One region of the Streptomyces sp. NPDC047002 genome, then DNA from elsewhere that is predicted to be linked to it. Evidence: riboswitches for the same ligand, from Rfam matches in the RefSeq annotation. Region 1 holds a riboswitch; each other region holds the start of a gene.
The links. Region 1 has a riboswitch for cobalamin ahead of AB0910_RS24685 (HoxN/HupN/NixA family nickel/cobalt transporter). Riboswitches for the same ligand answer to the same signal wherever they lie in the genome.

Region 1 (10,349 bases):
TCCGGCAGCGTCGTCACCCTGGTCACGCCGAATCAGCGCCGCGCCATGACCCGTGTCATGGCGGCGGCCGGCATCGTCCCGCGGACCACCCGGGTCCGCTCCGGCGAAGAGATCCTGCACAGCATCACGGGCGCCCAGGCCCCCTCCGGTGTCCCGGTCGTCATCGCCGCACCGGCGGCCGCACCCGCCAGGAAGCGCGGCGGCGCATCGCGCGGCCGCCGCCGCCCCGCTTCGGGCCCCCTACGAGCGCCCGGGCGGCAGTCCGTTTCCGACGGGCGGCAGTCCGCTTCCGACACGGCCGCCTAGAGCCCGCGGCGCGATCAGCGACCCGCACACGTCCGTGCGGGTCGATCCCTCGCACCAGGAGGCACCTTGACGCCCGACCTGATGTACCACCGCTCGCCGAGCGGGCCTCCCGTGGACGGGACGGCGACCGATGCCATGGACTCGGCGGGACCGCGGGTCTGGGCCGCCATGACCGTCGAGGTGGCGCTGTCCGTCATGGCCGCAGCCCGTACGGGGCAGCTGGCCGTCTGCGACGAGGACGGCCAGTGCACCGTCCTCGTCACCCTGGCCCGGCTCACCTCCGTCCGCGACAGCGCCGGATACACGGACAGGACCCGCCTGGGCGACATCGTCCGGGGCGCAGGAATGCCAGGGGCGCCCTCGTCCCCTGCCGCTGCACGACCCGTCCGAACAGCCCCCTCTTCCCCTCCCCCTGTGAGGCATCATGCGCTGTGTCATCGCCCGTTTCCCGTTCGACCTGACCAGGAGCGGCGTGCTGGAGTCGATGAAGGACGTCAGGCCCGAGCCGGCCGCCGGTGAGGGCGGGACGGTCGTCGTCGGAAGACGCCGCTACCCGGCCAAGCAGGTCGGCCAGGTCATCACCGGCCAGGACCGACGTGATTTCAGCGCGGGCGAGGTCCTGAGGGCCATGGCCCGTCTCGGCTTCACCTGCCACGCCCCGGCCGTGGGCGCGACCGCGCCCACGGCCGACCCGTACCGGCAGGCTTCCGCGCTGCTCGGCGCGCCGCTGCTGCCCTTCTGAGTCACGGCTCGGGCACGAGCCCGGAGCGACGAGGGCCCGGCCGGGGGACACCGGCCGGGCCCTTGTTTGTAGGTGGGGGTCAGTGGTCGGAGTAGCTGAAGTCGCCTACCGTCCAGGCGGTGACGTCCTCGATCGCGACGCGGTACATGCCGCCCGTTTCCGGGATGCCTACGGTGCCCTGGAGGATTCGGGCCACGTGGAAGTGGAGGTGGGTGGGCGGGCCCTCGGTCTTCGTGGGGTTCTCGAAGACGGCGGAGAACTCGGCCAGGCGGGCCGAGTCCGTCAGTACCTCCGAGACCCGCTGCCGCCACACGGCTTCCGGGGCCAGGCGGCCGGTGATGACGGCGCCCGCCGTGACCACCGTCAGGGACATCTGGTTGCTCTGCCCGGACTCCACGAGGGCGGCGATGTCAACGATCAACTCGTCAGCTTTCGACATGGCAGCGGATTCTATGCGCCGGGCCCCCCGGGCCGGACCGTGGCCTCGTCGGCGGCGGGGCCGCTGGGCTGCGGAGGAATGCGGGGCGCAGGGGTGGAGTTGGGCAGGGTATGGGTGGATTTTTGAGTGCTGCGGCGGAGAGGGCTGCGCGGGAGCGGTTGATCGAGGAGCGGGAGGAGGTGCGGGGGCTCGTAGGGGCGCTGGTACGGGAGTTCGAGGGGATCGTGGCGGCCAACGCGCTGGTGGCGGTGGACGACGAGCACGATCCCGAGGGGTCGAGCACCGCGTTCGAACGGGCCCATGTCGCGGCCCTGCTGGCGCGGGAGCGCGAGCATGCGGCAGAGGTGGAGCGGGCGCTGGGGCGGTTGGAGCGCGGGGAGTACGGGCGGTGCCTGGGGTGCGGCGGCGCGATTCCTCAGGAGCGGCTCGCGGTACGGCCGGCCGCCGAGAGGTGCGTGGGGTGCGCCGCGGCGCGGTAGGGGCCGCCCGGCCGGCCCCTACCGCGCCAGTCATCGGGAGCCGTCCGGCCGCGGTAGCCGCCGGCGGCTGTCCGACTGCTGCAGTCGTCGGGGCCGTCCGGCCGTTGCAGTCGTCGGGGGCCGTCCGGCTGCCGTAGCCGCCAGTGACCGTCTGGCTGTCGCAGCGGTCGGGGGCCCGTCCAGCCGTTCTAGCCGCCGCGGCCGACTGGCTGTCGTGGCCGCAAGGGCCGGCGTGGCCGCAGGGGTCGGTTGTTGTGGCGCGAGGGGCTGCTTCCTTCGCCGGGGGAGCTCGGCCCCGGCCGTCGTGGGGTCATGGGCGGTGCGCGCCCTGCACGCGCGTACGTCCCGGGGGCCCGACCGCCTTGGCGCCTCGGGCCGTACCGCTGGGGTCTCGGCCCCCGTACCGGGGAAAGGGGCGCCCCGGCGGCGGGACGGGGTCAGCCCTGGCGGGCCTTGAAGCGGGGGTCCTTCTTGTTGATCACGAAGACCCTGCCCCTGCGGCGCACGACCTGCGCCCCGGGCTTGGCCTTCAGGGACTTCAGGGAGTTTCTGACCTTCATGGCGGCCACCGCCTTTCGTTCCGGTTCCTTCGGGAGGGTCAACTATATGGGAGTGGTTTTCATTTCCGACCTGGGGAGGGGTGGTCGCTCGTTCCGGTGAGGTCGGGTGGAGGAGGGTTCGATCGGCGGGTTCGTGGAACATGCACGTGATCGCCGGGTAGCCGTCGGCTCGGTGATCCGGCAGTCGTCGCAGTACGGCAGTACGAAGGGGCCTCACATGGTGTATTCGCCTCCCTTGTTCCGGGGTTCCGGCCGCAGGTGGGTGCTGGGCGCCGTCACGGGCGTCGCCGCGGGGGCCGTCGTCGCCGCGGGGACCGCGGCCGCGGTCTCGCGGGGGCCCGCCGTGCCGTTCGGGCACCTCGGGCCCCTCGCCGAGCTTGCGGTGCGCCGGATCCGGCTCGGGGACCAGGTCGCCGCCGCGAAGCGGAGTACGGGGGCGCCGGTCGGCGATCCCGTACGGGAGCGGGAGGAGCTGGCCCGGGTGCGGCGGCAGGCGGCGGGGATCGGGCTCGATCCGGAGGTCGCTGCGCGGTTCTTCGAGGACCAGATCGAGGCGAGCAAGGTCGTGCAGCGCGGGCTGCTGGAACGGTGGCGGGACCATCCGGACGAGGTGCCCGCCGCGTGTCAGGACCTGGCGGCGGTCCGTGCGGAGCTTGACGCGCTCGGGCAGCGCCTGCTGTACGAGCTGGCGGCCACGGAACGGGTACGGGGTGCGGGCCCCGGGTGTGCGGTGGCGCTGTCGGGGGCGCGGACCGCGGGCGTGGCCGTGCACCGGCTGGACGCGCTGCACCGGGAGGCGCTGGGGATCGCGCTGCGGTCGGTCTGCGGAGCGTAGGGCCCGCCCCGGCTCGGGGCCCGCACCGGCCCCGGGCGGCATCGGGGCATCGGGGCATCGGGCAGGGGCCGCGGCTCAGGGGTGGGTTTCCGGGGTGAGGTCCTGGGCGACGTAGTCGAAGGAGACCCCCGCGAGCTGGGCGAGTTCCTCGCGGCGCAGGCCGGGGGCGCGGCGGGTGCCGGGGGTCAGGCCGGCGGGCAGCCCGGCGTCCGTGGGGGCGGTGCGGTCGCGCCAGTGCCGCAGGGCGCGCCCCAGGTCGCCGTGGTCGGTACGGCCCCCGGGGCCGCCCGCGCCGTGGTCGGTACGGCTTCCGAGACCGCTCGCGCCGCCGCTGCCCGGACCGCCGGGACCGCCGGGGGCGCCACGTGGACCACCCAGGCCGACAGGACCGCCGCCGGGACCGCCGGGACCGCCACCGGGACCGTCCGCACCGCCAGGGTCCCCACCGGGACCGTCCGCACCGTGGCCGCGGCCGCCCGGACCGCCGCTGAGGTCCCCGGAACCGCCGCCAGGGCCGCCAGGGCCGGGACCGCCCGGGTCGCCACCGCGGTCGCCGCCGGGACCACCCGGACCGCCACGGCCACCGACCTCAACGGCCACCGGGGCCTGCAGAGCGTCGCGGAGGGCGCCGCGCCCATCGTGGCGGCGGCCGTGGCGGGGCCGCGGGACGGCGGGCCCGCTACGTTCACCGGGGTCGGGGGCGTCGTCCCCTGGTGAGCGCCGGGCCGGGCGCTCAGTGCGCGGCGGCGCGCGCGTCCGCGTGCGGCGGACCCGCGGGCTCTGCGGGCTCGACAGGGCCCGTGGCCGCGCCGCGGGCGCGGTCGAGCAGCGCGCCGAGCTCCGCGTCCACGACGCGGTAGCGGACGATCCTGCCGTCCTTCTCCCCCGCCACGGCACCCGCGGAGCGCAGCAGGCGCAGCGCCTGGGAGACGGCGGGGTCCCGCATGCCGGTGGTGACGGCCAGGTCGGAGACGGCCATCGGGCCGACCGCGCGCAGCGCGAGCAGCAGGGCGAGGCGGCCGGGTTCGGCCAGCAGGGAGAAGCGGGCGGCCGCCGCCCGCACGGCGCCGGGGTCCCCGACCGCCGCGATGGCGTCGCAGACGAGGTGGCCGTCGATGATCCGGTGATCCGCGCGCTCGGGCGGTACGAGATGCATGCGGGCGATTCTCGCAGCAACGGACCTGCCACGCCGGGCCCGCGGGGCACCCGGGTCCGCCGGGCCCGCGCCACGCAGGATCGGGCAGCGCCCGCCGGGGTGGTGTGACAGTGAACACCTGCGTGGTTGCGCAATCTTGCGGGCGAGAGGGGCGCGCCGTACTGTGGCCGGGCCGTGGTGATCGGGAAGACCGGTGAGGACCCTCGGGTCCGAGGCCGGAGCGGCCCTCGCCACTGTGATCGGGGAGTTCACCGTCCGCGGGACCCAGGCCACTGGCCGCCGCGCGGCGACCGGGAAGGCCGGACGGTGGGCGCGCCCGCCCCGCACGGACGCCGTGCGCGGCGGCGGATCCGTCAGCCAGGAGACCGGCCACGGCATCTCACGAAGTGATCCACGAGGTGCTGGAGCGTGAACGTCTTGGGCGTGCCCCTGTCCACAGCCGCGTCGGAGGCCGAAGGGCGGGGCCCGTCGGCCTCGGGCCCGCGCGCGTCCGGCCCCTTCGCCTGGCGGCGGGAGGACACCGTACGCACGGCCGGCCTGCTCGCGGCGATCGCCGGGCTGCACGTCGTCGCGTTCGGCGTGCTGTTCCTGCTGGTCGTGCCGCACCACTACGAGGTGGGCTCGAAGGCGTTCGGCATCGGGCTCGGCGTCACCGCGTACACCCTCGGCATGCGGCACGCCTTCGACGCCGACCACATAGCGGCCATCGACAACACCACGCGCAAGCTGATGGCGGACGGGAAGCGGCCGGTGTCGGTCGGCTTCTGGTTCGCGCTCGGCCACTCCAGTGTGGTGGTGGCGATGGCGGCGCTCGTCGCGGGCGGCGCGCACCTCGCCGGGGTGCTGATGGACGACGACTCGGGCGCGCACAAGACGCTCGGCACGGTCGGCACGTCCGTCTCCGGCGGCTTCCTCTATCTGATCGCCGCGCTCAACCTGGTGGCGCTCGCGGGCATCCTGCGGGTGTTCGGGGCCATGCGGGACGGCCGGTTCGACGAGGCCGAGCTGGAGGCGCACCTCGACGCGCGGGGGTTCATGAACCGCATCCTGCGCCGCTTCACCGGCTCCATCACGAGGCCCGGCCAGATGTACCCGCTCGGCTTCCTCTTCGGGCTCGGCTTCGACACGGCGACCGAGGTCACGCTGATGGTGATGGCGGGCAGCGGGGCGGCGGCCGGGCTGCCCTGGTACGCGGTGCTGAGCCTGCCGCTGCTGTTCGCCGCGGGCATGAGCCTGTTCGACACGCTCGACGGCACGTTCATGAACTTCGCGTACCAGTGGGCGTTCGCGAACCCGGTGCGCAAGGTCTTCTACAACCTGGCGATCACCGGCCTGTCCATCGCGGTGGCGTTCCTCATCGGCACGATCGAGCTGGTCGGCGTCCTGCACGACAAGCTCGACCTGCGCGACGGCGTCACCGACTGGATCGCGGGGCTCGACCTGGGCAACGTCGGCTATGTGATCGTCGGCCTCTTCGTGGTCGTGTGGGCCGCCGCGCTCGCGTACTGGCGCCTCGCCCGGGTCGAACAGCGCTGGGCGGTACGTGCGGTGGGCCGGGAGCCGGGCGCGCAGGACGCGCCGCCGGGGGCGTGAGGCCCGGCGCGCGGCCTGCGCGCCGGGCGGGCGGTGTCAGGCGGGCGGTGCTCAGGCGGGCGGGGCGCAGAGCCTGCCGAGGCGGCCGAGCGCGGGGCGCAGCCGGGTGTCCAGGCTCCAGGTGGATCCCGCGAAGGCGTAGTACAGCGCGAGCGAGGCGAAGAGGTAGCCGACGGACGGGCCGAGGTCGGTCATGCCCTGCTTCCACGGGAGGTGGAAGCCCTCGGCTCCTGACCAGATGCCGAACGAGAAGACGGCGCTGCCGAGGAAGACGAGGTTGCTGAACGCGCCGAGCAGCAGCCCCAGCGCGATCAGGGACTCGATGACGGCGGTCACCAGGGCGAACGTGCCGGGCGACGAGGTGCCGACGGCGTGCCACAGCTGGAGCCACTGGTGGAAGACGGGGGTCCTGACCGTCTCCGCCTTGCCGAGTTCGTCGCCGAGGGTCTGGCCGTGAAGGAAGCCGGGCAGCCACTTGAAGACCGCGTCGACGGCCCACAGGACGCCGAACCCGATGCGGACGGCGGCAGCGGCGTGCAGCCGCCCGGTGGTGAGGGCCGCGCGGGGCGCGGGGAGCGCGGGGAGCCCGGCGGGGCGGGACGAGGGAGCGGCGAGGGCGCCGCCGCCGGTGGTCGGGGCCGGTGTGGTCACTGGAGGAGTCCGTTCCAGGGGGAGGGCGAGAGAGAGCAGGGGCCGCTGGCGCCAGGGCGAGATTAGGTTAGGCATGCCTAAGCTCTCCGCCCAAGGGGGTGCGGACGTGACGAAGAACGCGGGGTCCGCGTTGAGCGGGAACGGCCCCGCGTCCGTGGAACAACGCCCGCTTTTCGCCCCGCGGGCGGCCCCGGGGGGCGTGCGGCGCCCACGGGCCGCCCGGGAGCACCCGGAGCCGGCGCGCTCGTACGCCGTACGCGTCTGGGTCGGCGCGCCCGTACGCCCTACGAGCCGGGGCCGGTGTGACCGGCGGGCGGCTGCAATGCGGGTCAGCGCAGCTCCGGTGGGCAGCCCGTGCCGCGTGGGAGCTGGTAGGGGGCGGCGAGCCGGTACACGCCCGGCTTCGGCGCGAGCAGGATCGTCCACTCGTCGCCGTCGTCGTCCTTGTCCGCCTTCGTCAGGCAGCCCGCCCGGTTGACGTACTCCTTCGGCAGGTCGGCGTCGGCGCCGCCGCGCGCGGCGCGCGCCTTGGACGCGGGGGTCTCCTCGGGCGGCGGCAGGCTCTTGCCCCGGGCGTCGACGAGGCCGAGCCACGGCGAGTACGGGATCCTGATCAGCACGCGGCCCGGCTGCCGCACCCGGATCGTCAGCTCGCCCGCGCCCGCGCGGTCCACCGTGGCGGGCGGGTCGGCCATCGGCATCGGGTCCTTGACCGCGTACAGCTGCCAGTTGGCGTCGCCCCACAGCTTGTGCAGGTACGGCTCGCCGTGCCGGACGAGCGCCGCCTCGCGTGCCGCCCCCTCGTCGGGCCTGCCCTGCGGCAGGACGACGAAGTGCACGGCCCACCGGTCGAGCCAGCCGCGGTAGTTGTCCGCGGTCAGCGTGTCGTCGTAGAAGAGCGGGTTGCGGGCGATGTCCGCCTGCCGGTTCCAGCCGCGCGCGAGGTTCACGTACGGGGAGAGCGCGGACGCCTCGCGGTGGCTGCGGGCCGGCACGACCTCGACCCGGCCCTTGGCCGCGTCTGCCTTCTGCAACTGGTGCACGAGCGGTGCCAGTTCACGGGTCCACGAGGCGGTGGGGGCGGTGATCACCATGTCGTCGACGCCCTTGAAGCCCGTCCACACGTTGACGCCGGCGAACGCGAGGACCAGCGCGCACCAGCGCAGCGAGCCGAGCGCCGTGTACGGGATCGCGGCGAGCAGCACCACCGCGCCCACGACCATCGCGAGCCGCGAGACGTTGGAGCCGATCTGCGAGTCGACCGCCCAGGTGGCGACCGTGCCCAGCCCGTAGACGACGGCCGCGATCCGCACGGTGCGCCAGTCGCGCGGCACGAGCAGGAAGACGGCGGCGGCGAACAGGAAGGGCAGCGCGGCCGTGCCGACCGACATCGGCTGCGTGCCGGAGAACGGGAACAGCCAGATGGACAGCGCCTCGACGAGCAGCGGCGGCAGCCCCAGCGTGTACGCGCCCGGCCGCCGCCCGGAGCAGAACAGGGCGACGGCGACGATCCCGAGGAACAGTCCCGCGACCGGGCTCGCCGCCGTCGCGAGGCCCGCGAGCGGCGCGGCGACGGCCGCCTTCCACCACCGGTTCGTACGCCACCGGTGCGGCCAGCAGAACACGGCGGCGACCGCGCCGAGCGCGAACACCACGCCGAGCCCGAAGGTCACGCGCCCCGACATCGCGTTGCAGAAGAACGCGAACACGCCGGCCATGGAGCAGGCGACGGGGTTGCGCACGGCCTTGACGCGCACCAGCACGAGCGCGGTCAGCGCGGACGAGACGGTGCCCGCGACGATCATCGTCGAGCGCACGCCGAGCAGCGACATCAGGTACGGCGAGACGACGCTGTACGAGACCGGGTGCATGCCGCCGTACCAGGCGAGGTTGTACGCCGAGTCGGGGTGCCTGCCGACGAACTCGGCCCACGCGTCCTGCGCGGCGATGTCACCGCCGCTGTTCGCGAGGAAGAAGAACCAGACGAGGTGCGCGGCGAGCGCCACGCCCGCGGTCAGCAGGACGGGGTGGCGCAGGGCGAACGCGCGGAAGCCCGCGGCGGGCGCAGGCGAGGGCGAGGGCGAGGGCGCCCGCGGTGCGGGGACGGTGGCGGGCCCGGCCGCGGGTGTCGTCGGCAGCGCCGCCCGCGGCGGCTCGGCGGTGGTCACTGCGGCACTCCACGTCTCCCCTTGGTGGTCCGGCACATGGAAGGACGCCGTCGTCCCGCCGAACAGTTGCCGAACACTCCCCGCCCCCGCCTCGGGACGCTAGCACGCGGGCGCGCCGCGCCGTAGGGCACGCCGCACCCGGCGGCGGCCTACTCCGGGGGGAGGGGGCGCCGCCGGGTGCGGGTTTCGGAGGGCGCTCGGCCGGGAGTCCGCCGCGGCCCCTGCCGGGGGGCTCAGAAGTGGGTGAGCTTGGCGCCGAGCCCCGGTTCCGCCAGGTCGCGCTGGAGCGCCACCGGGATCTTCGTGGAGCTGAGGCCGTTGCCGACGGTCAGCGTGCCGACCCTGGTGCCCGCCTTCGCCTCGTGCGGGACGGGCGTGGAGCCGTTGTCGAGCGCCAGCTTCTCGGTGAGGCCGCCCCAGCCGACCGCCTTCGCGTCGGCGGTGGCGACCACCGGCACCGTGCCGCCCATCCCGTCGTCCACCTCGCCGACGACCTGGCCCTTGCGGACCACGGCGGCCCGCTTCAGCTCGCCCTCTGCGGCGAGCAGCGCGGTCTTGCTGACCTCGTTGACGGTGTCGATGATGGCGGGCTTGTGCTGGCCGAAGATCGCGCCGACGACCAGCTGGTCCTTGCCGTCGACGACCTTGTGCGCGGCGAACACGAGGTTGCCGCCCGCCGCGTTGGTCGTGCCGGTCTTCAGGCCGATCGCGCCGTTGTACGGGACGAGGGTGTTGTAGTTGCGCCAGGTGTGCCCCGACGGGTCGGTCCACTGCGGCAGGACCGTGATCGCGGTGAGCGCGGGGATGCCGACGAGCTTCTGGCCGAGCGCCACCTGGTCCTTGGCCGTGCTCACCGTGGACGACTTGAGGCCCGAGGGGTCCGTGTACGTGGTGTGGTCCATGCCGAGCGACTTCGCCTCGGCGTTCATCTTCTTGACGAAGGCCGCTTCCGAGCCCGCGTCCCAGCGGGCCAGCAGGCGGGCGACGTTGTTCGCCGAGGGGATCATCAGGGCGGACAGCGCGTCCTTGAGGCTGAGCTTGTCGCCCGCCTTGATCGTGTTGAGCGTCGACTCGCCCTCGCTGTCGAGCCCGCCCTCCTGCTCGGCCTGCTTGTCGACGGGGATCGACGGGCCCTTGGCGCCGGTCTTCAGCGGATGATCCTTGAGCACGAGGTACGCGGTCATCATCTTGGCCACGCTGCCGACCGGTACGGGGGTCTCCTTGCCGAACGAGTCCATCGTGCCGAGGCCGGGCGCCGCGAGGTAGCCCTGGCCCTCGGAGGGCCACGGCAGCTGCGGCTTCTTCCCCGCGAAGCTGTACGTGGCGGACGCGGTCAGCTTCAACGACGGCGCCGGCAGCGGGCGTACGGCCTGCACGACGACGTAGACGATCGCCAGCAGGACGACGAGCGGCGTCCAGA
Region 2 (10,349 bases), on a different contig from region 1:
CTGGCGCAGCTCGGCGAGCACCTGCGGGTCGGGCTTGGCCCACATGCCGCGCGACTCGGCCTCCAGCAGGCGCTCCGCCATGCCGTGCAGGGCCCAGGGGTTGGCCTCCTGGAGGAACGCGCGGTTCTCCTCGTCGAGGACGTACGTCTGCGTCAGCTTGTCGTACATCCAGTCGGCGACCACGCCGGTCGTCGCGTCGTAGCCGAACAAGTAGTCCACGGTCGCGGCGAGTTCGAAGGCGCCCTTGTAGCCGTGGCGGCGCATCGCCTCGATCCAGCGGGGGTTGACGACACGCGCGCGGAAGACGCGGGAGGTCTCCTCGACCAGGGTGCGGGTGCGTACCGTCTCCGGCCGGGTGGAGTCGCCGATGTACGCCTCGGGCGCGGCGCCCTTGAGCGCGCGGACCGTGGCGACCATGCCGCCGTGGTACTGGAAGTAGTCGTCCGAGTCGGCGATGTCGTGCTCGCGGGTGTCGGTGTTCTTCGCCGCGACCGCGATCCGCTTGTACGCGCTCTCCATCTCCCCGCGCGCCGGGCGGCCTTCGAGCTCGCGCCCGTACGCGTAGCCACCCCACACGGTGTAGACCTCGGCGAGGTCGGCGTCGGTGCGCCAGTCGCGGCTGTCGATCAGCTGGAGCAGGCCCGCGCCGTACGTGCCGGGGCGCGAGCCGAAGATGCGGGTGGTGGCCCGGCGTTCGTCGGCGCCCGCCGCCATGTCGGCCTGCGCGTGCGCCCGTACGTGGTTGTCCTCCGCGCTCTCGTCCAGCGAGGCGGCGAGCCGCACGGCGTCGTCGAGCAGCCCGATGGCGTGCGGGAACGCGTCCCGGAAGAAACCGCTGATGCGCAGCGTCACATCGATGCGGGGGCGACCGAGCTCGGCCGCCCCGATCGCTTCGAGGCCGGTGACCCGGCGCGACGCGTCGTCCCACACCGGCCGCACGCCGAGCAGCGCGAGCGCCTCCGCGATGTCGTCGCCCGCGGTGCGCATCGCGCTCGTGCCCCACAGGGAGAGGCCCACGGACTGCGGCCACTCGCCGTTGTCCTCGCGGTAGCGGGTCAGCAGCGAGTCGGCGAGCGCCTGGCCGGTCTCCCAGGCGAGCCGGCTCGGCACGGCCTTCGGGTCGACGGAGTAGAAGTTGCGCCCGGTCGGCAGGACGTTGACCAGGCCGCGCAGCGGCGAGCCCGAGGGGCCCGCGGGCACGAAGCCGCCGTTGAGTGCGAGCACCGCGTGGTCGACCTCGTCGGTGGTGCCCGCGAGGCGCGGCACGACCTCGCGCGCCGCGAAGTCGAGGATGCGGCCGACCGCTTCCGGCCGGCCCGCGGCGACCTCGGCGACCGCGGACGGCGCCCAGTCGGCGTCCTCCATCGCCTGCACCAGGGCGCGTGCCTGCGCCTCCACCGCGTCGGCGGCGGTGCGGGTGGCGGCCGACTCGTCCAGGCCGAGCGCCTCGCGCAGGCCGGGCAGCGACTGCGTGCCGCCCCAGATCTGCCGGGCCCGCAGCACCGCGAGGACGAGGTTGACCCGGGCCTCGCCGGTGGGCGCGCCGCCCAGCACGTGCAGGCCGTCGCGGATCTGCGCGTCCTTGATCTCGCAGAGCCAGCCGTCGATGTGCAGCACGAACTCGTCGAAGCCCTCGTCGTCGGGCCGCTCGTCGGGGTCGAGCCCGAGGTCGTGGTCGAGCTTCGCCGCCTGGATCAGCGTCCAGATCTGCGCGCGGATCGCGGGCAGCTTCGCCGGGTCCATCGAGGCGATCTGCGCGTGCTCGTCGAGGAGTTGTTCGAGGCGCGCGATGTCGCCGTACGACTCGGCGCGGGCCATCGGCGGCACCAGGTGGTCCACGAGGGTGGCGTGCACGCGGCGCTTGGCCTGGGTGCCCTCGCCCGGGTCGTTGACGAGGAAGGGGTAGACCAGCGGCAGGTCGCCCAGTGCCGCGTCGGGCGCGCAGGCGGCGGACAGGCCCGCGTTCTTGCCCGGCAGCCACTCCAGATTGCCGTGCTTGCCCAGGTGGACCATGGCGTCGGCGCCGAACCCGCCCTCGGAGCGCGGCGCCTGGATCCAGCGGTACGCGGCGAGGTAGTGGTGCGAGGGCGGCAGGTCCGGGTCGTGGTAGATCGCGATCGGGTTCTCACCGAAGCCGCGCGGCGGCTGGATGAGGATCAGCAGATTGCCGTGCCGCAGCGCCGCGAGGACGATGTCGCCCTCCGGGTTGTGCGTGCGGTCCACGAACATCTCACCGGGCGCGGGGCCCCAGTGCTCCTCCACCGACTCCCGCAGCTGGGCGGGGAGTTCGGCGAACCAGCGGCGGTAGTCGGCGGCCGGGACGCGCACCGGGTTGCGCGCGAGCTGCTCCTCGGTCAGCCACTCCTGGTCGTGGCCGCCCGCGTCGATGAGCGCGCGGATCAGCTCGTCGCCGTCACCGGAGACGAGGCCGGGGACGTCGGGCAGGGCGCCGGCGGCGGGGGTGCCGTCGGCCGCGGGCGTGCCGTCCGCGGGCGCCGCGGCCGGGCCGAAGTCGTACCCCTCGGCGACGAGGCGGCGCAGCAGCGCGACGGCGCTCGCCGGGGTGTCGAGGCCGACGGCGTTGCCGATGCGCGAGTGCTTCGTCGGGTACGCGGACAGCACCAGCGCGAGGCGCTTCTCGGCGTTCGGTATGTGGCGCAGGCGCGCGTGGCGCACCGCGATCCCGGCGACGCGTGCGGCGCGCTCCGGGTCGGCGACGTACGACGGCAGGCCGTCCTCGTCGATCTCCTTGAACGAGAACGGCACGGTGATCAGCCGCCCGTCGAACTCGGGCACCGCGATCTGCCCGGCCGCGTCGAGCGGCGAGAGCCCCTCGTCGTTGGCCTCCCAGTCGGCGCGCGAGCCGGTCAGGCACAGCGCCTGGAGGATCGGCACGCCGAGCGCGGCCAGCGCGCCCGCGTCCCACGACTCGTCGTCCTCGCCGGCCGAGGCCCCGGCCGGGCGGGTGCCGCCCGCCGCGAGGACCGTCGTGACCAGCGCGTCCGCCGCGCCGAGCGCGTCGAGCAGGTCGGGCTCAGGGGTGCGAAGCGACGCCACGTACAGCGGCAGCGGCCGCCCGCCCGCCGCCTCGATCGCCGCACACAGGGCGTCCACGAAGCCGGTGTTGCCACTCATGTGGTGCGCGCGGTAGTAGAGCACCGCGACGAGCGGCCCGGTCGCGCCGGGCGCTGCCGCGCGCTCCAGGTGCCCCCAGGTAGGGGCGGGCGCGGGCGGTTCGAAGCCGTGGCCGGTGAGCAGCACGGTGTCGGAGAGGAAGCGGGCCAGCTGGTCGAGGTTGGCGGGGCCGCCGTGCGCGAGGTAGGCGTGCGCCTCTGCCGCGATGCCGATGGGGACCGTCGACGCCTCCATCAGCTGCGCGTCGGGGGCCTGCTCGCCGGTGAGGACCACCAGCGGCACGCCGCTCGCCCGCAGCGCGTCGATCCCCTCCTGCCAGGCGCGCACCCCGCCGAGCAGCCGCACGACGACCAGGTCCGCACCGTCCAGCAGCCCCGGCAGGTCGTCGAGCGGCAGCCGCGCCGGGTTGGCGAACCGGAACGGCACGGGCGCGCCCGCCGCGTGCGCGGCGCGGGCCGAGAGCAGATCGGTGTCGGACGTCGACAGGAGCAGCAGCATGCGGCGGCTCGCCTTCCTCGGGGTCCGCGCCCCGGGCAGTGGGAGGACGGCGGGAGTTCCTGACTCACCCGGAGAGTGCCGGGCTCACAGTGGCGGGACCGTGCCGGATTCTCACCGGCCTTCCTCCCAGACGCCGTCGCTGGTCCCTCGATACTAAGCGGTGCTGGTCGGGGTGGGGAGGGCGCGTGCCGGGCGGGGGCCCGGAGCGCGCGAGGTCTGGGGTGGGGGCCCGGGGCGTGGGTATGCTCGCCGCCGTGTCCCTACCCATGCCACCAAACGGAACGTACCGGGGTGATCCGCCCGTGCGCGACCGCGGTGACGCCTGCCCCGGAGCGCTGCGGCTGCACGCCGCCGACGACGGGCGGCTGGCCAGGCTGCGGCTGCCCGGCGGTCTTTTGACGGCTCGTCAGGCCGAGGTGGTCGCCGACGCGGCCGAGCGGCTCGGGGACGGGCACCTCGACCTCACCTCGCGCGGAAACGTCCAGCTGCGGGGCCTCGCGGAGTCCTGCGCGGCGCCGCTCGCCGCGCGGCTGCACGAGGCGGGCCTGCTGCCCTCCGAGCGGCACGAGCGCGCCCGCAACATCGTCGCGTCCCCGCTCGCCGGGGAGGACGGACTCCCCTTCGCCGACGTGCGGTTGTGGGTGCGCGAGCTGGACGCGCTGGTCTGCGCGAGCGACGCGGCGGCGGACCTGTCGGGGCGCTTCCTCTTCGCGCTCGACGACGGCCGGGGCGACGTGGCGTCGCTCGGCGCCGATGTGACGTTGCTCGCAGAACCGGAGTCCGGGGGCGCCGTGCTGCTCGTCGGTCCTGGGCGGCTGCGCGTACGGGCCGCCGAGGCGCCCCGCGCCGCGCTGCTCGCCGCCGAGGCGTTCCGTACGGCGGCCGCGGCCTGTGGCGCCTGGCGCGTACGGGAACTGCCGGGGGACGGCGCCGCGCGCCTGGCCGCCGGGCTGCGCGACGCGCTCGGCGCGGGCGGTGTGCGCGCGGAGCACGTGGCGGACCCGTACGCCACGCCGCGCTGCGGCCCGCCCGCGCTCGGCGCGGTGCGCGCGCCGGGCGGTCGGCGCGCCGCCGTCTGCGTGCAGCCGCCGCTCGGGCGGCTGAGCACCGCGCAGTGGCGGCTGCTCGCGGGCGCGGGCGAAGGGCTGCGGGTCACGCCCTGGCGCGGCCTCGTCGTGCCCGGCCTCGCCCCGGCGGCGGCCGACGCGCTGCTCGCGCGGGCCGCGGACGCGGGCCTCGTGACGCGCGCGGACTCGCCCTGGACCCGCGTCGGCGCCTGCACCGGCAGGCCAGGCTGTGCGAAGTCGCTCGCGGACGTACGGGCCGACGCGGCGGCCGCCGCGGCGGGGCCCCCGGCGCGGCTGCCCGTCTACTTCTCCGGCTGCGCGCGCCGCTGCGGGCACCCGCGCGGCCCGCACCTCGACAAGGTCGCCACGGCCGACGGCACGTACACGACGACCACGGTCGCGCCCCGGGACCCGGCGGCGCCACCCGCAGCACACCCCACGCACCCCACACACCCCACGCACCCCACGCACCCCACGCACCCCACGCACCCCACGACGACAACGGTGACGAGATGACGACGACCACTGGCTTCGACTACGAGAAGGACGGCTCCGAGATATACCGCCGCTCCTTCGCCACCATCCGTGACGAGGCCGACCTCAGCGGCCTGCCCGCCGACGTGGCCCAGGTCGTCGTCCGCATGATCCACGCGTGCGGCATGGTCGACCTGGCCGCCGACGTCGCCCACAGCCCCGGCGTCGTCGCCCGCGCCCGCGCCGCCCTGCGCGCGGGCGCGCCGATCCTCTGCGACGTGCAGATGGTCGTGAGCGGCGTCACCCGCAGGCGGCTGCCCGCCGGCAACGAGGTGGTGTGCACCCTCGGCGACCCGGCCGTCCCCGCGCTCGCCGCCGAGCTGGGCACCACCCGCAGCGCCGCCGCGCTCGAACTGTGGCGCGACCGCCTCGGCGGCGCGGTCGTCGCCGTCGGCAACGCGCCGACCGCGCTGTTCCGGCTGCTCGAAATGGTCGAGCAGGGCGCGCCGCGCCCGGCCGCCGTGATCGGCGTGCCGGTCGGCTTCATCGGCGCAGCCGAGTCCAAGGACGCGCTCGCCGCGCACCCCGCGGGCCTCGACCACCTGGTCGTACGCGGCAGGCGCGGCGGCAGCGCCATCGCGGCGGCCGCGCTCAACGCGCTCGCCAGCGAGGACGAGCGATGAGCGCGGGCGAGAGGGGCAGGCTGTACGGCGTCGGGCTCGGCCCCGGGGACCCTGAGCTGATGACCGTGCGCGCGGTGCGCGCGATCGCGGAGGCCGACGTCGTCGCGTACCACAGCGCCGGGCACGGCAGGTCCATCGCGCGCGCCATCGCCGCCCCGCACCTGCGCCCCGACCACATCGAGGAGGCGCTTGTCTACCCGGTCACGACCGGCACGACCGACCACCCCGACGGCTACCGCGGCGCCCTCGACGCCTTCTACGAGGAGGCGGCGGCGCGGCTCGCCGCGCACCTGGACGCAGGGCGCACCGTCGCGGTGCTCGCCGAGGGCGACCCGCTGTTCTACGGCTCGTACATGCACATGCACAAGCGCCTCGCGCACCGCTACCCGACCGAGGTCGTCCCCGGCGTGACCTCGGTGAGCGCCGCGGCCGCGCGGCTCGGGACGCCGCTGGTCGAGGGCGAGGAGGTGCTGACGGTCCTGCCGGGCACGCTCCCCGAGGAGGAACTCGCGGCCCGGCTCGCCGCCGCGGACTCCGCGGTCGTGATGAAGCTCGGCCGCACCTTCCCCGCCGTGCGGCGCGCGGTCGAGCGCGCCGGGCGGCTCGACGACGCCCGGTACGTGGAGCGCGCCACCATGCCGGACGAGCGCACCGGCGCGCTCGCGGACGCCGACCCCAAGGCGGTGCCGTACTTCGCGGTGGCGGTGCTGCCGAGCCGCGTGGGCGCGCCCGGCGGCCAGGGGCGCGGGGCGCGGCGGCACGGGCGCGGCGAGGTCGTGGTCGTCGGCACCGGGCCCGCGGGTCCGCTCTGGCTCACCCCCGAGGCCCGGGGCGAACTGGCCGCCGCCGACGACCTGGTGGGCTACACGACCTACCTGGCCCGGGTGCCGGAGCGCCCGGGCCAGCGGCGCCACGCCTCCGACAACAAGGTCGAGTCGGAGCGCGCCGACTTCGCCCTCGACCTCGCCCGCGGCGGCCGCCGCGTCGCCGTGGTCTCCTCGGGCGACCCCGGGGTGTTCGCCATGGCGACCGCGGTACTCGAAGTCGCGTCGTCCGACCCGTACAGGGACGTGCCGGTACGGATCGTGCCCGGCGTGACAGCGGCCAACGCGGCCGCCGCGCGCGCCGGTGCGCCGCTCGGCCACGACTACGCGGTCATCTCGCTCTCCGACCGGCTCAAGCCGTGGGAGGCGGTCGCGGCCCGGCTGCACGCCGCGGCCGCCGCCGACCTCGCGATGGCGCTGTACAACCCCGGTTCCAGGTCCCGCACCTGGCAGGTGGGCAAGGCACGCGAACTCCTCCTCGAACACCGCGCCCCCGACACCCCTGTCGTCCTCGCCCGGGACGTCGGCGGCCCCGAGGAGCGCGTCCGCATCGTCCGCCTCGCCGACCTCGACCCCGCCCAGGTCGACATGCGGACGATCCTGCTGATCGGCTCGTCCCAGACGGTCGCCGTGCACCGCGCGGGCGGCGAGATCGCGTGGACGCCCCGGCGGTACCCGGAGGGCGGCTGAGGCCCGGCGGGCGCGGGCCGTGGGCCGCGTGCGGCGTGGGCTGTGCGGCTTCGCGGCTCACCGCGCCCGGCGCAGGGCCCAGGCCGTCGCGGCCTCGACCGTGTCGGCGGTCTCGACGCCCTCGGGGGTCGCGGGGCGGGTGACGACGATCACCGGGATGCCGGTCTCGCGGGCGGCGGTGAGCTTGGGCGCGGTGGCGGCGCCGCCGCTGTCCTTGGTGACGAGGACGTCGACCGCGTACCGCCGCAGCACCTCGCGCTCGCCCTCCAGGGTGAAGGGGCCGCGGTCGACGAGGACGTCGAGCCGCGGCGGGACGGGCGGCTCCGGCGGATCGACGGACCGTACGAGGAACCGCGGCCGGTCCAGGTGCGCGAACGCGCCGAGCCCCGTGCGGCCCGTGGTGAGGAACACCCGCTCCCAGGGACCGGCCGCGAGCAGCCCGGCGGCGGCGGCCAGGGAGGCGGCGGGCCGCCAGTCGTCGCCCGGCCGCGGGACCCAGCCGGGCCGCCGCAGCAGGAGCAGGGGAACATGGCAGGCGGCGGCGGCACGGGCCGCGTTGTACGTGATGGTCTCAGCGAAGGGATGGGTGGCGTCGATGACCGCGTCCACACGGTGCTCGCGCAGCCAGGCCGCGAGCCCCTCCGCACCGCCGAAGCCGCCCACGCGCACGTCGCCCGGCGGCAGCACGGGCCTGGCCACCCGACCGGCGAGCGAACTGGTCACCCGCAGCCGGGGGGCGCGCGCGGCGGGGGCCCCTCGCGTCCCCGGAGCCGCCTGTGCCCAGGGAGCCCCTTGGGTCCCGGGAGCAGCCCGCTCCCCCGGGGCCCCCTCCGCGGGGCCCGTCTCCGCCGCCGCGGCCAGGGCCTCGGCGAGGCGCCGGCCCTCGGTGGTGCCGCCGAGGATCAGCACGTGGCGCATCGGGAGCCTCCATGGCTAGGCCGGCCGGGAGCGGCGGGCGGGACGCCCAACTCAAACACACGGGTCTGCGGCCCGGCTGGACGACCGGGGCCTGCGCGACGGCCGCGGCGACCGCCGCGTACACGGCGCTGCTCTTCGGGGAGTTCCCCGACCCCGTGACCATCACCCTGCCGCGCGGGCAGCGGCCCGCGTTCGCGCTCGCCTTCGAGGACCTCGCGGCGGGCGGCACCGCCGCCACGGCCGGTGTCGTCAAGGACGCGGGCGACGACCCGGACGTCACCCACGGCGCCCTGATCCGCGCCACGGTCCGCCCGCTCGCGCCCGGCGCGGGCGTGGTGTTCAGGGCGGGCCCCGGCGTGGGCACGGTGACGCGGCCCGGCCTCCCGCTCGACGTGGGCGAGCCCGCCGTCAACCCCGTGCCGCGGCGGCTGATGACCGAGCACCTCGACGCGGTCGCCGCGGCCCACGGCGGCGGCACCGCGGACGCCGAGATCACCGTCTCCGTGGACGAAGGCGAGGAGATCGCCCGCTCCACCTGGAACCCCCGGCTCGGCATCCTCGGCGGCCTGTCCATCCTCGGCACGACCGGCGTCGTCGTGCCGTACTCCTGCTCGGCGTGGATCGACTCGATCCGCCGCGGCGTCGACGTCGCCCGCGCCGCCGGCCGCACGCACCTCGCCGGCTGCACGGGGTCCACCTCGGAGAAGACCGTCACCGCGCTGTACGGCCTCCCGCAGGACGCCCTGCTCGACATGGGCGACTTCGCGGGCGCGGTCCTCAAGTACGTGCGCCGCCACCCCGTCGACCGCCTCACCCTCTGCGGCGGCTTCGCGAAGCTCTCCAAGCTCGCCGCGGGCCACCTCGACCTGCACTCCGCGCGCTCCCAGGTCGACAAGTCCCTCCTCGCCGGCCTCGCCCGCGCCGCGGGCGCCTCCCCCGCGCTCGCCGCCAGGGTCGCCGCCGCCAACACCGGCCTCGAAGCCCTCCGCCTCTGCCAGGCCGCCGACGTCCCCCTGGGCGACGCCGTGGCCGCCCGCGCCCGCGACGAGGCCCTCGGAGTCCTCCGCGGCTCCCGCGTACGGGCCGACGTCGTCTGCATCGACCGTGCCGGCACGGTCGTCGGCCGCGCAGAACCGGCCTGAAGGACCGGCGTCCCGATGCGGTCCGGCAGTTCCGTTCCGGTCCCCTGGCGGCCTCACCGTCGTGCGGAGCCGTTCAAGGGGCGGGCGGCTTACGTCCCGGAGGACGGCGTGCGACCAAGCCGAGCAGGAACTCCTCCTGCTCCTCGGCCATGCGCACTTGCGCGGACAGCGTATTGAGGTGACTGTCGCAGGCCCACAGCACCCGTACGGTCGAGCCCCGCTCGATGCTGCCCGCGTACGTCGTCCTCGGGTCCTCGCAGATCTCGCACACGGGGAGGTCGGTCCAGGTGTTCTGACGGTCGATTCCTTGCACGGAGAGCCGGGCACGTTGCCGGGTCATGGCGTGGCCCCGGGCTTCAGGTCTGCCCAAATTCGCTTGCCCTGGGCCAGGATGTCGGTTCCCCAACACTCGGTGAGAGCATCGACCAGCAGCAAGCCTCTGCCGCTCTCCTCCTCATCGGAAGCCGAGCGGAGGCACGGGATGCTGCGGTCCATGTCAGTGACGGCGATACGTACGCAACCAGGAACAGACCGGTCGACGCTCACGCTCACCCGGATCTGACAACCTCGCGCGTGCTGTACGGCGTTGGCGACCAGTTCCGACACCACACCAGCACCGTCCCTGATCAACTCCTCCTGCCCCCAGACGGACAGCGCCCTCCGCACCAGGCTGCGCGCCACCCGCGCACTCTCGGCGATGCGCGGCAGTGTTACGTCGTAAGCCGTGCGATACCCCGGAAACAGGGCTGCAGCAGCCCGGCCCGCTCCACCGGTTCTGTCGAGACGGTCCAGACAGTGTTCACCGCACTCGGGACTCCTCACGGTCTCGGAGCCATCTCCGCCGCACGGCTCATCGACGGCCGGCCCCACACTCGGTGGCCGGGGACAGGTTTCAGGCATGGCACATTCCTGGGGTCG
Region 3 (10,349 bases), on a different contig from region 1:
GCCACCACCCACGCCGACGGCGTGAACACGAGCCTGCTCGGTTCGATCACCCGCAAGGACGGCACGCACCAGCTCACCGTCGGCTCGCAGCCGGTGTACCTGTTCGCGGGCGACAGCGCCGCGGGCGACACCAAGGGGCAAGGCGTCAAGGGCGCCTGGCACGCCGTCGACCCGCAGGGCACCAAGATCACCAAGGCCGCACCGGCCACGTGACGCCGCCCTCCCCGCCTTTCCCCCACCCGCACACCACGAAAGGAATCCCCATGCAGCGCAACGGGAAGAAGCTCAGGCGCGTCCTCGCCGGCGGCGCCGCCCTCGCGGCGGTCGCCGGCGGTGTCACCGCCTCCCTCTCCACGGCGAACGCCGCCACACCGGACACGCACCGCGCGACGGCCCACTACGGCAAGCCGTCCCCCGTGCGGCCCCCGCACACCGCGCCGGTGTCGGTCGAGGTGTTCGCACCCGAGCGGGGCGACAACACGGGCGCCGACGGCAAGGGCTGGTTCGTGGACATGGAGCTGTCCTTCCACAACGCCTCGCTGAAGCAGACCGGCTTCACCGGGCCGCAGCTGACGGGGCCCGCCGCGCACAACGACATACCGCCCTTCCCCGGCACGTTCTCGCCCGGTCAGGACGACCGCAACCCCGGTCTCGTCGTCCTCGACTCCACCGTCAACTCCACCGCGCCGTTCTCCGGCCCAGGGACGAACCTGGCCAACCTCTTCAACCTCACCGGCGTCACCGACCGCACCCCGCACGGGACCGAGCTGTGGGACACCTGGATCGTCGGCGACTCCATAGCGGGCAAGGACGTCGACAGCGTCCTGACGGTCGCCGTCGTGGCCGACCTCGACCACGACGGCGTCTACGACGACGCGCCCCCGGTCGTGAAGGACGCGAACCACGACGGCAGGATCGACGCGAAGGACCTCCGGCTCCTCGGCGTCGCCTCCAACATCGTCCAGGTGCCCTTCCACATCAACGGCGCCCCGGCCGCCTGACCCGCCCGGCCCCGCCGTACCGGACGCCGGCCCCGGGTCCCCTCGGACCCGGGGCCGTCACCCTCCCGACGGGCGACACCGCGCGCGTACTACTCAGCGTTCCGAGTCGCCCAGGGCGCCGGGGGACCGGTCCCTGGCGGCGTCGGCGCCCCAGCTGGCCAGCAGGCGCAACGCCTGCTCGGAGGCCGATGAGGGTGCGGCGTGGTAGCTGCTCAGGTACTGGTCCTGGTCGCTCTGGAGCGCGAGGGTCTCGTAGCGCAGGGTCAGCCCGCCCACGAGCGGATGCGTCAGACGCATGGTGCCGTGGGTCTTCTTCTTGACGTCGTGCGCGGCCCACAGCCTGCGGAACTCCGTGCTTTCCATGGAGAGTTCACCGACCAGCGAGGCGAGGAGGGCGTCGTCCGGGTGCAGGCCCGCCCACAGCCGCAACTGCCCCACCACGTCCCGGGCTTTGCCGTCCCAGTCGGTGAAAAGCCTGCGAGAGGCAGGGTCGAGGAAGGTGATCCTGGCCCAGTTGCGGTCCCGCGGGGCCCGGGCCGCCCAGTCGCCGAATACGGCAGAGGCCGTCTGGTTCCAGGCCAGCACGTCGGAGCGGCGGCCCCACACGTAGGCCGGCACCCCCTCCATGGCCGCGAGGAGATCCCGTACCTCGGGCCTGACCTGCTGCCGTGGGGGTTCGATGTGCTTCTCCGCGTGTCGCCTTGGCTGGGCCAGCTGCACGAGGTGGGCGTGCTCGGCGTCCGAGAGACGCAGGACACGCGCGATCGCGTCCACCACCTCACGCGAGGCATTGCGGGCGTTCCCCTGTTCGAATCGCGTGTAGTACGCGGCGGAGACTCCGGCGAGCTGTGCCAGCTCCTCGCGCCGCAGCCCCGGGACGCGACGCCGGCGGCTGTGGTCGGTGAGACCGACATCGGCCGGCTTGAGGCGGCCCCTGCGGGTGCGCAGGAACTCGCTCAGCTCCGCGCGCGGGTCGAGACCCTCGTGCCGCTGGTTCCGGGGTTCCGGTTGCGGGCCTGTTCCTGCCGCTGCTGAAGCGTCTTCCCGGGCCCCGTGGTGGCTTGCCATGTTTCGAGTATTGCGCGGTTCGCGCGGCCGGTCCTGTCCCTGCCGGTGGTAGCTCCGCGAGACGTGGACGACAGGGGTGTCTGGCTGATCCCGGGCTTTCGGGCGACTCTCGAACTGCCCTGATCAGCGGCGTAAGCCCGCACCGGAAGGCTCGCCCCGCGGGCTCCCCCACCGCGGGGCACACCGCCGCCGCGCGGGCACGCACCCGGCAGTCCACAGGAGAGCGGAACACGAGATGAGCGCCACCGACCTCGCACCACGCCCCCGTACCCGCACCGGTCACTGCCTGTGCGGATCGATCAGCTACCGGTTCGACGCGGAGCCCGCGGCCGTCGTCGTGTGCCACTGCGGCCACTGCCAGCGCCACACCGGCTCCGCGTTCTCGGTGAACGTTTTGGTGCCGCGCGACTCCCTGCGGGTCGAGGGAACCCCCAAGGCGGTACGGACCACCGGCGCGGAGAACGGCAGTCCGCGCGACCGGCAGTTCTGCGGCGACTGCGGCACACCGGTCTTCACCGTCCTGCACGAGGCGCCCGAACTCATGATCGTCAAGGCGGGCACCCTCGACGACCACACCGGCATCGAGCCGACCGCCGAGGTCTGGCTGCGCCGGGCCCAGGACTGGGTCGAGCCGTCCGCACACCGGCCGCTGTTCGAAGGCGACGCCCAGTAGCCCGAGACCTGGGGCACGGCACCCCCGGCCCCCGAGATGTACGACAACAAGGAGCAGACCATGAGCTTTCAGACAATCAACCCGGCGACCGGCGCGTTCGTGAAGGAATTCCCGCTCCAGTCGGACGAGGAGGTGTTCGCCGCGCTGGACACCGCGGACCGGCTCTACCGCGAGGACTGGAGGTTCCGTCCCGTCGCGGAGCGGGCCCGTATCGTCGCCCGGGCGGCGGAGATCCTGCGCGCGAAGCACGACGAGTACAGGGAACTGCTGACCCTGGAAATGGGCAAGGTCACCCGTTTCGGCGACTTCGAGGTCGATCTCGTCGCCGACATCATGGACTACTACGCCCGGCACGGGGAGAGGTTCCTCGCGGAGCAGGAGCTGCCCGAGGAGCCCGGCGCGAAGGTGGTCACCGAACCGATCGGCGTGATCCTGGCGATCGAACCCTGGAACTTCCCCTTTTACCAGCTGGTCCGCGTCGCCGCTTCCCAGCTCGTCGCGGGCAACGTGGTGCTGATGAAGCACGCGGAGAGCGTCCCCCAGTGCGCGCTGGCCTTCGCCAGGCTGTTCGAGGAGGCCGGGGCGCCCGAGGGCGCGTACACGAACCTCTTCTGCGGCGTCGAGCAGGTCGGCATGCTGATCGACGACTTCCGCGTGCGGGGCGTCACCCTCACCGGCAGCGAGCGTGCCGGCACCGCGGTCGGCGAGCGCGCGGGCCGCAACCTCAAGAAGGCCGTCCTGGAGCTGGGCGGCAGCGACCCGGCGCTGATCCTCCCCGGCGCGCGGATGGACCAGGCCGTCGAGCAGGTCGTGAGGGGCCGCACGTACAACTCGGGCCAGGGCTGCGTCAACATCAAGCGCGTCATCGTCGTCGGCAGGGAACGGGGCGAGCAGATGCTCGCCGCGCTCACGGACGCCTTCGCCGCGCTCACGGTGGGCGACCCCGCCGACAAGGAGACCCAGCTCGGCCCGCTGTCCAGCGAGCGCGCCCTGGAGGGCCTGCTCCGGCAGATCCAGGAGGCCGAGAACGCGGGCGCCACCGTCGTCACGGGCGGCAGCCGTGTCGGCCGCCCCGGCTTCTACCTCGAACCGACGATCATCGCCGACATCACCGAGGACAACCCGCTCTACCACGAGGAGGCCTTCGGACCGGTCCTGTCCTTCTACGTCGTCGACAGCGAGGAGGAGGCCGTCCGGCTGGCCAACGCCACCAGGTTCGGCCTGGGCGGCTACGTCTTCGACGCCGACGTCGAGCACGCCCGGCAGGTGGCCGCCCGCCTGGAGGCCGGCATGGTGTTCGTCAACTCCTGCTTCGCCGACTCGCCGAGCCGCCCCTTCGGCGGGGTCAAGAACTCCGGCTTCGGCCGCGAGCTGGCCGAGGCGGGCATCGGTGAGTTCCTCAACCGCAAGATGGTGAGGGTCGCACCGTAGCCCCGCCCGGCGGCCCGCCGGCTGAGCGCCCGGGGCCGCGGTCGGCCGGCTGGTCCGGCCCGGAAGCCTTCGTGTCCTCAGTGGTGGCTTCGGGCCCCAGGAGTGACAGCACCTCGTCGGCCGGTCCGCGCCGGGTGCAGCGCCCGCTGTCGAACACGACGGCCTCGGTGCACAGGGCGCGTACCGCGGACGGGTCGTGGCTGATGATGAGCAGGGCCGTCGCCGCCGGGGCGAGCAGGTACGGCAGCGTGTCGAGAACGCGTTCGCGTGAAGCGGTGTCCAGTGCCGATGTCACCTCGTCGCACACCAGCAGCGCGGGGTGTGCGGCCAGCGCCCGGACCAGGGCGCAGCGCTGCAGTTGGCCGCCGGACAGCCGGTCGGGAGTCCGGTCGAGCTGCTCGGCCCCGAGGCCGAGGGCGGCCGCCATGTCCACCGCCTCTGCCTGCGCCTGCCCGCCGGGCAGGCCTCGCAAGAGGGTTGCCGTGGCCGCGAGTTGGTCCAGCATCGGCCGGTGCCGCTCGAAGGAGTCGGCACTGTTCTGGTGCACGTACTGGACGGCTCGGCGCTGCGCGGTCGTACGGCGGTCGATCCGCGCGGGAAGCGGTACGCCGTCGACGCGGACCTCGCCCGAGGTCGGGGCGGTCAGACCGGCGAGGGCGCGGGCGAAGGTGGTCTTCCCCGAGCCCGAGGGGCCGAGCAACGCGGTTCTGCTGCCGGGCGGAAACGTCAGTGACACCGGGCCCGCGAGGAGCGCGGCGGACCGGCGGCGCACGACGATGTCCCGGGCGGTGACCGCGCCGAAGCGTGCCGCCGCCGGTCCTTCGGGCACCGGGGCCGTACGGCTCGCCGTGCCCGTGCGGCACTCCGCGGCGAGCAGTTCCCGGGTGGCTCGGTGACGTGCGAGGACGCGCGGCCCTGCGACGCGTACGCCGGGGCCGAGGAGCTCGGCCGTGGGGCCGTACTCCACGGCCCGTCCGTGCTCAAGCACGAGGGCCCGGTCCGCTGTGCGCCGCACCAGGGGCAGGTCGTGGCTGAGCAGCAGCACGCCCGTACCGGCGTCGGCAAGGGCCCGGACGGTGCGCCCCACGGCCTGGGCTAGGGACGGGTCGAGGCCGCTGGTCGGTTCGTCGAGGACGAGGAGCCGGGCGCCCGTGACCAGGGCGGAGGCGAGCGCCAGGCGCTGCTGCTGGCCGCCCGAGAGCTGGTGGGGGAAGCGCCTGTGCACCAGGGCCCTGTCGAGGCCGGCGGCGGCCAGGGCCTGCGATGCGGCGGCTCTGCGCGCGGCCCTCCCGGCGTGTCCGAGAGCGGCGAGTTCCCTCAGTACGCCCTCCGCGCGGCGGACCGGGTCGAGAGCCGATTCGGGGTGCTGTGGCACGTGGGCCGCCCGTCCGGCCCGCGCCGTGCGGCGCGCCGCCGGGGTGAGGGTCAGGAGGTCCGTGCCCTCCAGCAGGACGCGTCCCGACAGGCTCACGCCGGCGCGCGAGGCGCCCAGGGCGGCAAGACCCAGCGTGGTCTTGCCGCTTCCCGACGGTCCGACGACGGCGACCACGGTGCCCGCCGGCACCGCAAGGCCGACCTTGTCGAGGAGCGGTCGTGGCGCCCCCTCCGCGTGCGCCGAGATCTCCGCCAGCTCCACCAGCGGTGCGGGGGACGGGCCGGTCACGTGTGGCTCCTCTTCCGGGCGAGGACGCGGTCGACGAGCAGGTTGCCTCCGACGCACAGGGAGGTCAGCAGGCCGGCCGGGACCAGGACGGCGGCGGGCTGGGTGAACAGGGCACCGCTGTTGCGCTCGATGAGCACCGCCCAGTCCGGTGACGACGCGGGCAGGCCGAGGCCGAGGAAGTTGGCGGACGCCAGCAGGTACAGCACGGTGGAGAAGCGGCCGCCCGCGTCGGTGGCCAAGGGCGCCGCCACCTCCCGTACCAGGTGCCGGAGATGGATGTAGGCCCAGCCGTGCCCCTGCATCCGCAGCGCCTCCACGACGGTCCGCGAGCCCGGTGCGAGCGCGGCGCCGCGTACCAGGCGTGCCACGGCCGGGACCTGGAGCACCCCTGCGACCGCCACCAGCCAGATCCCGTCGCGGTGGCCGGTCGCCGCCAGCGTCATCAGCACCAGCAGTCCCGGGAATGCGAGGACGAGGTCCATGGTGCGCATGACCGTCTCGTCGAGGCTCCTGCGCGGGCCCGCGGCCAGCAGTCCGAGCGGGATGCCGAGCAGCGTTCCCACGGCGAGCGCGGCGAGCGCACCGCCCACGACCGAGGCGCCGCCCCGCAGGACGAGGGAGAGCGCGTCGCGCCCCAGGACGTCCGTGCCCAGGGGATGCCCGGAACCGGGCGGCCGGGACGGGAGAGCGCCGGGCAGGGGTGCGTCGCCTCCGGCCGCCAACGGCCCCAGCAGGGCCAGGATGACGGGCACGCCCAGCAGGGCCAGGGCGGTCCACGGGCGGCGGTGCCCCGTCGCGACCGGGCCGGATGCCGTCGTCGAGGGCAGGCTCACGCGGTCACCTCACGTCGGGGAGCGAGGCGGTGGGCGACCAGATCGCCGATCAGGTTCACGAGGACGGCCGTCCCGGCGAACAGCAGCGCGTACGCCTGCACTTGGGGCAGGTCCCGGTTCTGGACCGCCTCGACGAAGCCCTCCCCGAGTCCGCTGAATCCGAAAACCGCTTCAACCAGCACCGCGCCGCCGAGCAGTCCCTCCACGCAGCGCGCGTACTGCTGTGCCGCCGGGCCCAGCGCGCCGGGCAGCACATGCCGCAGCACGACGGTGCGCTCGCGCATGCCGAGCAGGCGCAGGTGCTCGGCGACGGCGCCGTGCCGCTCGGCCGCCACGCCCGCCCGGATCTGCCGGGCCAGGTCGCACAGGTGCCGGGCCGTCAGGACGACGACGGGCAGCACCAGCACGGCCGGCTGGGCGAGCAGGGCGTCCGGGTCCATGCCGACGGCGGTGGCGGGCAGCAGCCCCGCCGCAAGCGACACCGCAGCGACCAGCAGCAGTCCCAGCACGAACTCCGGCACGGCGTGCAGCACGACGGCAGCGGTGTTCAAAGCGCGATCGACGCGGCTTCCCTCACGCAGTCCCGAAACCGTGCCCACGACGGGCGCCAGCACGGTGACGAGCACCAGGGCAGGCGCCCCCAGCAAGAGCGTCACCCCGACGCGGCGGCCGATGTCGTCGCCGACCGGCACCCCCGTGGCCAGGGAGTTGCCCAGGTCGCCGGTGAGCAGGCGGCCGAGCCAGTGCCAGAAGCGGACCGACGCCGGTTCGTCGAGCCCCAGCTGCTCGCGCAACGCCATCACCTGCTGAGGAGTGCCGAGTTCGCCGCGCAGCACGTCGGCCGTGTCGCCGGGCAGCAGCGAGCCGACGGCGAACACGGCCACCACCACCGCAAGGCACTGCAGGAGGGCGAGCAGACAGCGTCGCACGACGTAGGCGCGCACGGCGTCAGCCGACGCGGACCCGGTCGAAACGGGCCCAGTCGTGCGAGTTCGGCGGCGCGGCACGCAGGCCGCCGACCGAACGGGCGACGGCATCGTTGGCATCGGAGAACGCCCACACCAGAAGCCCGGATTGGTCGCGGGCGATCCTCTGGGCGCGTGCGAGCAACCCGAGCCGCTCCGCCTCGTCACGGCTGGTGCGGGCCCGGTCGAGCAGCGCGTCGAACCTCTTCGAGGAGTACTGCGTCTGGTTGCGCGCGGCGCCTCCGCGCACCCGCTGCTGCAGGAAGTCGGAGACCGGCAGTGTCGAGGTGGTGTTGAAGGCCGCCACCCCGTGCGTCTTGATCTCGCTGAAGTACGTGCTCGACGCACGGGTGTTCGCGGTCAGCCGCAGCCCGATCTCGCGCAGCTGGCGCGCCATCAGGTCCGCGGCCGGCTCCCAGGCGGCGTCCACGGAGCTGGTCTCCACCGTGATGTGCAGCCCCTCCGCGCCGGCCTCCCTCACGAGTGTGCGGGCCGCGTCGACGTCTCGCCTGCGGGGTTGGAGACCGTCGGGGTAGCCGCGCAGGCCCATCCCGAACAGGTCGTTGCCGACCTCGCCGTGCCCGGCGAGCGCGATCCGGACCAGCGCCTCGCGGTCGATGCCCAGCTGCACGGCGCGGATCAGGCGGGGGTCGTCGAACGGCGTGCGCCCCGTGCGCAGGAGCAGTTGCTGCGCAGTGGCCCGCTTCGCGGTGAGCAGGCGGATGGAGCTGTTGTTCTTCAGCCGCTCCACGGACGCTCCGGCCATGTCGGCGCCGTAGTGCACCTGGCCGGACAGCAGGGCGTTGAGCCGTGCCGCCTCCTCGTCGGCGGGGACGATCTCCAGTTCTGCGATGTGCGGGGCGCCGTCCCAGTGGTCAGCCCAGCCGCGGTAGCGTGCGGTGCCGCCGGGGGTGAACGACACGTAGGTGAAGGGCCCGGAGCCGACCGGCTTGCGGAATTCCGTCGTGCCCGCCGGAATGATCTCGGTGCCTGGGCCCGCGAAGACCGTGGGGAACTCGAAGTTCGGCGCCTTCAGTACGAGGACGACGGAGCGGTCGCCGTCGGCCCTGCTCGCGGTGAAGTCGATCGCGGACAGCAGGACCTGCGAGGGCGATCCGGTCTTGGGGTCGGCGGCGCGGCGGTAGCTGTAGAGGACGTCCTCGGCGGTGACCGGCTTGCCGTCGTGGAACCGTGCCGTGCGCAGGCGTATGCGCCAGCGGGTGCCGGAGGCGCCGCTCTCCCAGGACTCGGCGAGCCGCTTGCGCACCGACATGTCGTCCGCGTACGTGCCGAGCGTGTCGTAGAGCGCCTTGGCCCTGGCCTGGTCGACGAAGTTCGGGGCGACGTGCGGGTCCAGGGTCTCCTGGGAGCCGCCGGAGGTGAACGCCGCGCGGAACCGGTCGCCGCCTCCCCCGTCCCTGGTGTCGCCGCCGCAACCGGTGAGCAGGCCGGTGCCGGCGAGCGCCATCGCGCCCGAGGCGGCCAGTACCCCGCGTCGGCCCGGCTCCTTGCGCCCTTCCGGCCCTGTTCGGGCATGCGTCGTCACATCGATCCTCTCCGGGGTGTCCTCGCCCCTGCTGGCGGACCGGCGACGGGTCAGTCTCCTGGCTCCCGGATCGTCGCTCGCCTCCGCCTTCCCGTCCGCTCGCGCGGGCAGTGGCGTGCGGGAGGGTCGCTTCCCGGTCACAGTGGCGGGACCGCGCCGGATTCGCACCGGCTTCCTGGTCTCCGTCGCCTCGTGTGCTCATTGTGACGCACGGGCGGTCGTCGGCAGGAGCCCGGTCCCTTCAACCGGCCGGGGAGGAGCGCTTCCGGGCCGTGATCGGCACGGTCGAGGCGGTGGCGGGCCCGGCGCCGCGCGTCCCGGCCCGGCGTGGGCTGGCCCGGCCCGGCCCGGCGTGGGCTGGCCCGGCCCGGCCCGGCGTGGGCTGGCCCGGCCCGCTGCACCGCTGCCGTCACGGACCGGGTGCCGCACCGGTGCCCCGGCGCCGGGGCCACCGTCCTGCACCGGCCGGACACCGGGCCGCCGGTCCGCCTCCACGGCGTGCCGGCCTGCCTGCCGCGCGAGGGCGGTGTGTTCCTCGACGCCGAGCACATGCAGGACGAGTCGGCGACGCGGCGGGTGTCAGGCGACGTTCCCGCCGCTCCCGCCCGTCTCCCCTGGCGGCACCGACGCGGCTGCTCGCGCCGGCCCTTCCGCGATCCGCAGCAGATACGTGTCCATGATCCAGCCGTGCCGCTCGCGGGCCTCGGCGCGGACCCGCCGGATGCGGTCGGCGACCTCGTGGAGCGGCCCGGCGACGAGGAGTTCGTCCGGGGTGCCGAGGTAGGCGCCCCAGTAGATCCATACGTCGTCGCCCTCGACCCGGCTGAACGACTCGTCCGCGTCGAGCATGACGACGATGTCGCCGTCGTCGTTCTGGGCGACGTCGGCGAGGCGGCGCGCCGGGGTGATGTGCACCGGGCGGCCCACCTGGTTGAGCGGGATGCGGTGGCGTGCGGTCAGGGAGGCGACGCTGGTGATGCCGGGAATCACCTCGACGCTCATGGAGAGCGCGCCGCGGTCCTCGATGTCCCCGAGGATGCCGAGCGTGCTGTCGTACAGGGACGGATCGCCCCAGACGAGGAACGCCCCCGTCTCACCTGCCGCCATCTCCTCGCGCATGGCCCTCGCGAAGATCCCGCCGCGCCGCTCGCGCCAGTCCTCGACGGCCG

Region 2: it holds a riboswitch for cobalamin, as region 1 does, so the genes downstream of both, cobN (cobaltochelatase subunit CobN) here and AB0910_RS24685 (HoxN/HupN/NixA family nickel/cobalt transporter) in region 1, are expected to answer to the same signal.
Region 3: it holds a riboswitch for cobalamin, as region 1 does, so the genes downstream of both, AB0910_RS06205 (ABC transporter substrate-binding protein) here and AB0910_RS24685 (HoxN/HupN/NixA family nickel/cobalt transporter) in region 1, are expected to answer to the same signal.

The regions. Positions count from the first base shown of each region.
Region 1 is NZ_JBEYWC010000031.1:21,127-31,475, forward strand. It holds gene AB0910_RS24640 (DEAD/DEAH box helicase) at 1-306, shown strand, start outside; gene AB0910_RS24645 (hypothetical protein) at 388-825, shown strand; gene AB0910_RS24650 (SCO5918 family protein) at 731-1,048, shown strand; gene AB0910_RS24655 (hypothetical protein) at 1,128-1,487, opposite strand; gene AB0910_RS24660 (TraR/DksA C4-type zinc finger protein) at 1,598-1,966, shown strand; gene ykgO (type B 50S ribosomal protein L36) at 2,404-2,526, opposite strand; gene aroQ (gamma subclass chorismate mutase AroQ) at 2,744-3,361, shown strand; gene AB0910_RS24675 (hypothetical protein) at 3,824-4,078, shown strand; gene AB0910_RS24680 (metalloregulator ArsR/SmtB family transcription factor) at 4,095-4,517, opposite strand; cobalamin riboswitch at 4,676-4,906, shown strand; gene AB0910_RS24685 (HoxN/HupN/NixA family nickel/cobalt transporter) at 4,926-6,110, shown strand; gene AB0910_RS24690 (hypothetical protein) at 6,162-6,761, opposite strand; gene AB0910_RS24695 (MFS transporter) at 7,091-8,797, opposite strand; gene AB0910_RS24700 (serine hydrolase) at 9,163-10,349, opposite strand, start outside.
Region 2 is NZ_JBEYWC010000017.1:38,141-48,489, reverse strand. It holds gene cobN (cobaltochelatase subunit CobN) at 1-3,633, opposite strand, end outside; cobalamin riboswitch at 3,668-3,797, opposite strand; gene cobG (precorrin-3B synthase) at 3,876-5,216, shown strand; gene AB0910_RS17600 (precorrin-8X methylmutase) at 5,213-5,857, shown strand; gene AB0910_RS17595 (precorrin-2 C(20)-methyltransferase) at 5,854-7,371, shown strand; gene AB0910_RS17590 (cobalt-precorrin-6A reductase) at 7,429-8,289, opposite strand; gene AB0910_RS17585 (cobalt-precorrin-5B (C(1))-methyltransferase) at 8,301-9,431, shown strand; gene AB0910_RS17580 (hypothetical protein) at 9,505-9,771, opposite strand; gene AB0910_RS17575 (ATP-binding protein) at 9,768-10,112, opposite strand.
Region 3 is NZ_JBEYWC010000004.1:79,080-89,428, forward strand. It holds gene AB0910_RS06165 (hypothetical protein) at 1-213, shown strand, start outside; gene AB0910_RS06170 (hypothetical protein) at 264-1,001, shown strand; gene AB0910_RS06175 (helix-turn-helix transcriptional regulator) at 1,095-2,069, opposite strand; gene AB0910_RS06180 (GFA family protein) at 2,305-2,742, shown strand; gene AB0910_RS06185 (NAD-dependent succinate-semialdehyde dehydrogenase) at 2,803-4,173, shown strand; gene AB0910_RS06190 (ATP-binding cassette domain-containing protein) at 4,142-5,836, opposite strand; gene AB0910_RS06195 (ABC transporter permease) at 5,833-6,669, opposite strand; gene AB0910_RS06200 (ABC transporter permease) at 6,666-7,613, opposite strand; gene AB0910_RS06205 (ABC transporter substrate-binding protein) at 7,618-9,180, opposite strand; cobalamin riboswitch at 9,232-9,360, opposite strand; gene cobF (precorrin-6A synthase (deacetylating)) at 9,760-10,349, opposite strand, start outside.